Regions from separate parts of the Mesorhizobium sp. Cs1299R1N1 genome, predicted to be linked through region 1. Evidence: predicted binding sites of a transcription regulator. Region 1 holds the regulator's gene; the other holds the start of a gene.
What was found. The regulator LexA, encoded in region 1, represses DNA repair genes until DNA is damaged. The targets are predictions, from matches to a motif close to TGTTCNNNNTGTGTTCNG.

Region 2: O7A70_RS28505 (sel1 repeat family protein) is a predicted target of LexA. The motif match lies at 1,747-1,764, and genes of this name have one in related genera.

The regions. Positions count from the first base shown of each region.
Region 1 is NZ_JAPYKR010000004.1:150,308-153,983, reverse strand. It holds gene O7A70_RS10620 (ComEC/Rec2 family competence protein) at 1-1,421, shown strand, start outside; gene lexA (transcriptional repressor LexA) at 1,415-2,158, opposite strand; gene O7A70_RS10610 (GntR family transcriptional regulator) at 2,566-3,339, opposite strand; gene O7A70_RS10605 (ABC transporter substrate-binding protein) at 3,493-3,676, shown strand, end outside.
Region 2 is NZ_JAPYKR010000016.1:118,657-122,332, forward strand. It holds gene O7A70_RS28485 (AMP nucleosidase) at 1-384, opposite strand, end outside; gene O7A70_RS28490 (hypothetical protein) at 503-697, opposite strand; gene O7A70_RS28495 (hypothetical protein) at 739-894, opposite strand; gene O7A70_RS28500 (DUF2147 domain-containing protein) at 1,107-1,448, opposite strand; gene O7A70_RS28505 (sel1 repeat family protein) at 1,886-2,152, shown strand; gene O7A70_RS28510 (branched-chain amino acid ABC transporter substrate-binding protein) at 2,587-3,676, shown strand, end outside.

The DNA.
Region 1 (3,676 bases):
TGCATATGGCGCTGGTGGCAGGCACCATCATGGGTCTGCTGCGCGGCGCCTTCGCGCTGTTTCCAGGCTTTTCCGCGCGCCGGCCGGTGAAGAAATACGCCGCCGCCGCCGCACTGTTTTCGATCGCCGCTTATCTCGTCATTTCGGGCGTCGTCGTCGCGGCCGAACGCAGCTTCATCATGCTGGCGGTGATGCTGATCGCCGTCTTGTTCGATCGCGCGGCGCTGACCATGCGCAACCTGGCGATCTCGGCGATCGCCGTTATCCTGGTTTCGCCGCACGAGGTCGTCGGCCCGAGTTTCCAGATGTCGTTCGCGGCAACCGCGGCCTTGGTTGGCGCCTATGCCGGCTGGGCCGACCACCACCAGGGAAAGACGAGGCCTCCGCCGCCAAAGCGATCCCTACCCGGGTTTCTGACGCGAAAATTCCTCTTGGCGACAGGTGGATTGGCCATGACGTCCATCATCGCCGGCAGCGCGACGGCACTGTTTGCCATCTGGCATTTCCAGCGGGTGTCGCCGCTCAGCCTGTTCGCCAATCTGGCCGTCATGCCAATCGTGTCGATCGTGATGTTCCTGGCCGTCGCCAGCGCGTTGCTGATGCCGTTCGGGTTGGATTGGCCGGCTCTCTACCTCATGGGCAAGGGCCTGACAGCGATGATCGCCATATCGGCGTGGATATCGGAGCGCTCTCCGGTCGATGGAGTCGGGCTGATTTCGCAGCAATCCGTGCTGCTGGTCACCGTCGCGCTGGTCATCGCGACGATGGCGACGACGTGGCTCCGGCTCACGGCGGTGCCATTCGCGCTTGCCGGTCTGTTGACTGTGTCGCACACGCGCACGCCCGATGTGCTGATCTCGGAAGATACGCGGTTGGTGGCTCTGTCGATCGGCAATGGCGAACTGGCCGTCAACCGGGAACGTCCGAACGAATTCGCAACCGACAATTGGAAACGCGCTCTGATCTCCGAAACAGTCGTCCTACCGGAAATGTTCGACAAGACGGACGGGCAATTCGATCTTGCCACTCCCACCGACCTGCCGCTGGGATCGCCGTTCTATTGCCGCGAAGGCCTGTGCCTTGCCAGGCACCCTTCCGGCGCGATCATCGCCTATGTCGAAGATCGCAAGAACACCTGGAAGGCCTGCGCTTTCGCCGACCTGATCGTCGTCAATGACGCGACCGCCTATGACGCCTGCCATAATCCGCTGGTTCTCGTCGTCACGAAACGGCAGCTCGCCCGCAAGGGGAGTGCCGCCGTCTTCTTCGATCCCCAGTCGGCCACGAGCCCGGCTGCGATCGAATTCGCCGTCGACGGACCATACCGGCCCTGGCACGAGCAGCGAAAATTCTCACGCGAGGCGCGGGGGTTGGCCCCCTATAAAAAGGCCGACAAGCCCGATGGCAAGCAAGTTCAGTAGCGCCTGATCAGCCCGACAAGCTTGCCCTGCACCTTGACCCGATCCGGTCCGAAGATGCGTGTTTCGTAGGCTGGATTGGCGGCTTCGAGCGCGATCGAGGCGCCCTTGCGGCGGAATCGCTTCAGCGTTGCTTCCTCCTCGTCGACCAGCGCCACGATGATTTCGCCCGGACTTGCTGTATCGGCATTGCGGATGATGACCGTGTCGCCGTCGAAGATACCGGCCTCGATCATCGAGTCGCCCTTGACCTCCAGCGCATAGTGCTCGCCGCCCATGATCATGTCCGGCGGCACCGAAATCGAATGCGTCTGATGCTGGATGGCATCGATCGGCACACCGGCGGCGATACGGCCCATGACGGGGATGGACACGGCTGAAACCGCATCATCGTCGTTGCCGGCCGCGGCCAGGCGGGAAGGCGGCGTCGCCGGCCTGATCTGGCGGCCGAGACTGCCTTGGCCAAGGCTGCCCTGGATGACGCTTGGCGAGAACTTCTTTGCCGCATTGAGGCCCGGCGCGATCGAGTCCGGCAGCCGCAGCACTTCCAGTGCGCGCGCCCGATTGGGTAGCCGGCGAATGAAGCCGCGTTCCTCCAGCGCCGTGATCAGGCGATGGATCCCCGATTTGGAGGCAAGATCGAGTGCTTCCTTCATCTCGTCGAAGGAGGGCGGTATCCCGCTTTCCTTGAGCCGTTCGTGGATGAACATCAGCAGTTCATGTTGCTTGCGTGTCAGCATGGCGGCCCCCAAGGCATTGAACGAAAGGTCTGAACCAGAATCGAAAAACAAACCCAGAACAAACACTATCCGTTCCAGTTGTGTTCCGCAACCGTTTAAAGTTTAATGAATTTGTTAACGCGTCTGAAGTTTTTTGCCGCGACAGCGGACTGCGGCCGACCCTTTCCGCGATCGGCAGGCATTGAAATTGTTTTGGTTAACGGCCTGTGGCCTATCCACTGATGGGCCGTGGCATCAGTCTTTCGGAGGGCTCTTCGCGGGTGGATTGTACAATTTGTGGATCCATTATTCGCGGAACGAAACGAAACCAAAACGCCAACGATTGGTAGCTTTGGGGCGGCGATGGATCCAGGTGCTTGGCCCACTCCGGCCAGCGCATGCCAACAGGCGTCGCGCAAGCGCTGAAGTCACCCGGAACCCGCTTTCAAACTGCCGGCGCGCGCGGCGTATTTGGTCGCGCCGCTGTCTTCGCTATGGACATAGACGTGCAGGGTATAGCCGATATGCGCCGTCATCAGCGCCTTGGCCCGCTCGACGTCACGATCGAGTGCAGCTTCCATGATCGCTGTATGGTGTTCGATCGCAATGGCTTCGCACAATGCCTCCATTGCCTCTTCATAACCGTCCTTCAGGCCAGCCGCGGCCCGCAATGTCGGCGCCAGGCCGAGAAAACGATGATGCCGTCGCAGCTGATCGGCGATGGTCGAGCGGAATCGCATGAGCCAATTGGAAGTCGCCGCGCTCAGCAGCGCCGCATGGAAAGCCTCGTGGTTCTCGTCCCATTTATCGACGGCCGCATCCGAAGGATCGTCGACCGCGGTCTTGCAACGGGAGAGCCGGTAGTGGGCGGTGACAACGGCATCCTCCCACTCCTTGCCGCCTTTTTCCATCGATTCGAGGAACAGGGGTATCTCGACCACCATCCTGGCGCGTGCCAGGTCCTCCAGTTCGGCCCGCGATACCGGAGCGACGGTAAAACCACGATTGCTGATGGCGGTGACCAGGCGTTCGGCCTCCAGCCGCGACAAGGCTTCGCGCAACGGCGTCCAGCCGACACCATAGGTGCCGCGCAGCGCACTCAGCTTGAGCGGGGCCCCGGGCATGAGGCGCGTCGTCAGGATATCGCGCCGCAACAGCTGATAGGCTGCCTCCGTCTTTGTGGAGATCGTTTGATCCTGCATCACGGTCCATCCATCGTCTGGCAGAGGAAAATTATATATGATGTAGGTGCATGGCAAGAATTATATATAATGTTTGACACGGGACGGCGGACTGACCATGATCGCCGCACTAGCCGCGGTGCAAGCGGCGTCGATCAAATCTGGGAGGAAATGATGTTGAAGTCGAAATCCGCTTGGCTGTCGGGTTTGTTCGTGGCCGGCGCATTGATGGTGAGCGCCGGCAGTGCCGCCGCCGATCAGATCCGCATCGGCATCGCCAATTTTGGCGAGCATCCGCAATTGAACGCCGCCATAGCCGGCTTCAAGAAGGCGCTGACAGACAATGGCTTCGTCGACG
Region 2 (3,676 bases), on a different contig from region 1:
GGTGCCTTCCAGGAAAGCGAAATGCAGCGGGATCGGCGTGGTCGATTCCGAGACGGTCACCGACACGCCGTGATTGCGCATGATCAGCCGAAGCTGCTCGATGAGGTAGGTCTCGAACAGGTCCGGCTGGGTAACCGTGGTAGCGAAATGACCGGGCGTCGGCATGTGGCCATAGGCCTGGCGAGAGTCGACCTGGGTGAACGAACTCGTGGTGACGCCAATCTCGGGGTAGAAGGCCCGGTAGCGCTTGCTGCTGTCGCCGCCGGCGGCAAGGGCCGCGAAAGAATCGCGCAGGAACTTGGTGTTGCGGTCGTAGAGCACCTGAAGCGCGGCAACGGCCTTTTCGGCGTTGTCGAAGCTCTGCCGGCCAAAAGGCTCGGGCATGACGACAGATTCGATGGCTTGGGGATAGATTCGCTTTTCCATGGCCCAATATAGAGACTTGGGCGGCCGGTTGGGAGGGGTGTCGCCGCCGAAGGCGCCCAAAGCGCCCCTTTTTTCTTCAACCCCGCTGCAGGCTGACCAGCAGAACGAACCCGACGCCAGACTTTCTGAGCGCCGGCGCCTCGATCGTCGAGCCGGCATCGGCGCGCATCATCGGCACCGCCAGGACCGGGGCGGCCAGAACGATCAGGATAAGCGCCGCCCGCGGCAGGAGCCGGAGGATCTTGAGAGTGTTGGCGGCGATGCGGTTCATGATGTCTGTGCTTTTCTTTTCGAGGTCCGGGCTATTTGGTTTCAGTGGCGAAGGTTGGTCGGGCAGGCGAGATGGCAGAGCCTGGTGGCTTCGTCCCAGGAGCGGGGGGAACGGCCCGCTTCAGCGACGAGGATGGCGAAGAACATCCCAAACAGGCTCATCAGCAGGCAGACGATGGTGAAACGGCGAGCAAGCATTGGGTCCGTGTCTCCTTCAACACGCATGAGAATGCCCTGACGCCGCTGAACCGGCTCTGATGCCGGCGTTCATCTTCGGTTCAAATTGATTGACGGGACTTTGGCTGGGTTGCCGCCGGCCCGGACGGCCATCGGGTCCCACAGTCAGCGCATCGGCAAAACGAAAACGGGGCCCGCCGGGCCCCGTTTTGAGATCACTGGGAAATGGTCGATCAGAGCTTGTGCCAGGTCTGGCTCTTGCAGATCAGTCCGCCGAGCACGCAGCCGCTCATCTTGAGCGAGGCGCCCGATAATGTCGCCTTGCCCGAATAGGTCTTGTCGTTTGCCGGGTCGGTGATGTTGCCGGTATATTTGTTGTCGCCGGCCGCCTTGAGAGAGCCGATGGTCTTGCCGGCATATTTGCCGGACTTGAGCGTGATGGAAAAGGAACCGCCGCCTGAAATGGCCGCTGTGTCGCCTGCCTGCGTTTTCCAGTTGCCCTCGATCGGATCGGCCCACGCCGCGCCGCTCAGGATCAAAGTGGCCGCCAGGGCCAGGCTCACTTTTCGAAACATGTCTTCCTCCCTTTGGATAGCCGGCCGGATGCTCCGCCTCGCCGGTCTGCCGCTTACGCAAACGTAAGCTAATCCAGCTTCCGTCAAAACAAAAGCGGTGCCGCAACGGAAGACCTTGGCATTTTGAAAGCGCCTGAATTCGCTCTGTCGGCGCGGAAATGAAAACGATCGGCTCGCCGCGTTTGTTTCCCGTGGTTAGCGGAGTGTTGATTGCAGCCCTGAAAATTTTCGTCAAATTTGGCGAAAACCAGCCGAATTGCTGGCTCCGTATCCTTAACGAATTTCTGTGTTTACCTCTTGTTTTAGCTTTGTTTTCCTCAAATTAAGCACGCCATTTAACGACGGATTCAAGCCTGCGCGGCATTCTCGAAAGCATCGAAAGAGCGGCCCGGACAGACAAACGGAGGCAGCTCTCGGGAGCCAGACAGGGGACTAAAATGGCACGTTTTGAAATGCTTGAAGCAGGCTTCGGCGCCATGGGGGCAACTGCCCAGGCCGACATTCTTTTCGAACTGGGCATGATGTATGCGACCGGCCGCGATTGCGAGACCGACGTCGTTGCCGCGCACAAATGGTTCAACATCGCCGCCATCAAGGGTTCGGCCCGCGCCGCCGAGCTGCGCTCGGAACTCTCGGCGGCCATGTCGAAGGTCGAGATCGCCAAGGCGCTGCGCGAAGCCCGCGAATGGATGACCATGCACTGAGTTCCGCCAGACGGGAACGCTCCGGCCAAGACCGCTGAAAGACGGTCGGGCCAACAGGGATAGGCTGCGCAGACAGCCAGGCCACAGGCCAACAACAAAAAGAATGCGGCAGGCCGACAGGTCCAAGCCGCGCGACGAACCATGATCCCGAAAGTGGAATCGGGGCTTCGGCAAGATCATGGCCAACAGGAAGACAGGGAAGGTGGGTTGGGTTCACAGCGCGGGGGCGCCGGGGAAACGGCCTGACAGGCAAAAAAAGGCCACGACCAGCCGGAACAAGGCTGGCGTGGCTTTTTTGCGTGGATGAGGCCAGGCAGGCCCAATCGAGTGGCGCCAATGCGCCTAGACAGGTCCGATGAAGGATGAAATTGTCCCGCCTCTCTGGAAGAAGCGCGGCCGGGGCGGCCGCGCGTGAGTGGAGGAGTTCTATTGTCATGAAAAGAATGAGTATTTTGAGCGCGGCCATTTTCGGCCTGATGATGAGCGTGCCGGTTGCATTTGCCGATGATATCACCGTCTCGGTGGTCGGCCCGATGACCGGACAGCTCGCGACCATCGGCGATCAGTTCAAGCAGGGCGCACAGGCCGCCGCCGATGCCATCAACGCCGCCGGCGGCGTCAACGGCTCGATGATAAAGCTCGACATCGAGGACGACCAGTGCGATCCAAAGCAGGCCGTGTCGGTCGCCAACCGCATCGTTGCCAACGGCGTCAAGTTCATCGACGGTCATGCCTGCTCGGGTTCGAGCATCCCGGCCTCGGCGGTCTACGCAGAAGCCGGTGCGCTGATGATGAGCCCGGCGTCCTCGAACCCGGTGCTGACCGATGCCGCGGCCAAGGCCGGCTGGCCGACGATCATGCGTCTCTATACGCGTGACGACGCGCAGGGCGCCTTCATCGGCCCCTGGATCGCCAAGAAGTATGCCGGCAAGAAAGTCGTCATCCTGCACGACAAGAGCGCCTACGGTCAGGGCGTGGCTGACGCCGTCAGGGCAACCATGAATACTGGTGGCCTCAAGGAAGTCTACTATGACGCCATCAACCCCGGCGAGAAGGACTATTCGGCGCTTGTCACCAAGCTGAAGGATCTCAAGGCCGATGTCGTTTATTTCGGCGGCTACCATCCTGAGGCCGGCCTGATCCTGCGTCAGTCGGCGGAGCAAAACCTGAAGTTCCAGCTGATCATGCCGGATTCGATCGCCTCGCCGGAGTTCTGGCAGGTTGCCGGCCCGGCCGGCGAGGGCACCATGTTCGTGTTCCCGTCGGATCCGCAAGCAAAGCCGGAAGCCAAGGCGGCCGTCGAGAAGATCAAGGCCGGCGGCTTCGTGCCGGAAGGCTTCACGCTGTTCTCCTACGCCGTGGTCCAGGCTTTCGCCGAAGGCATCAAGCGTGCCGGCAGCGACGATCCGGCCAAGGTTGCCGAAGCGTTGAAGAACGGCACGCCGATCAGCACCGTTGTCGGTGACGTCACCTTCGACGAGAAGGGCGACCTCAAGAATGCCAGCTACGACATCAACCAGTGGC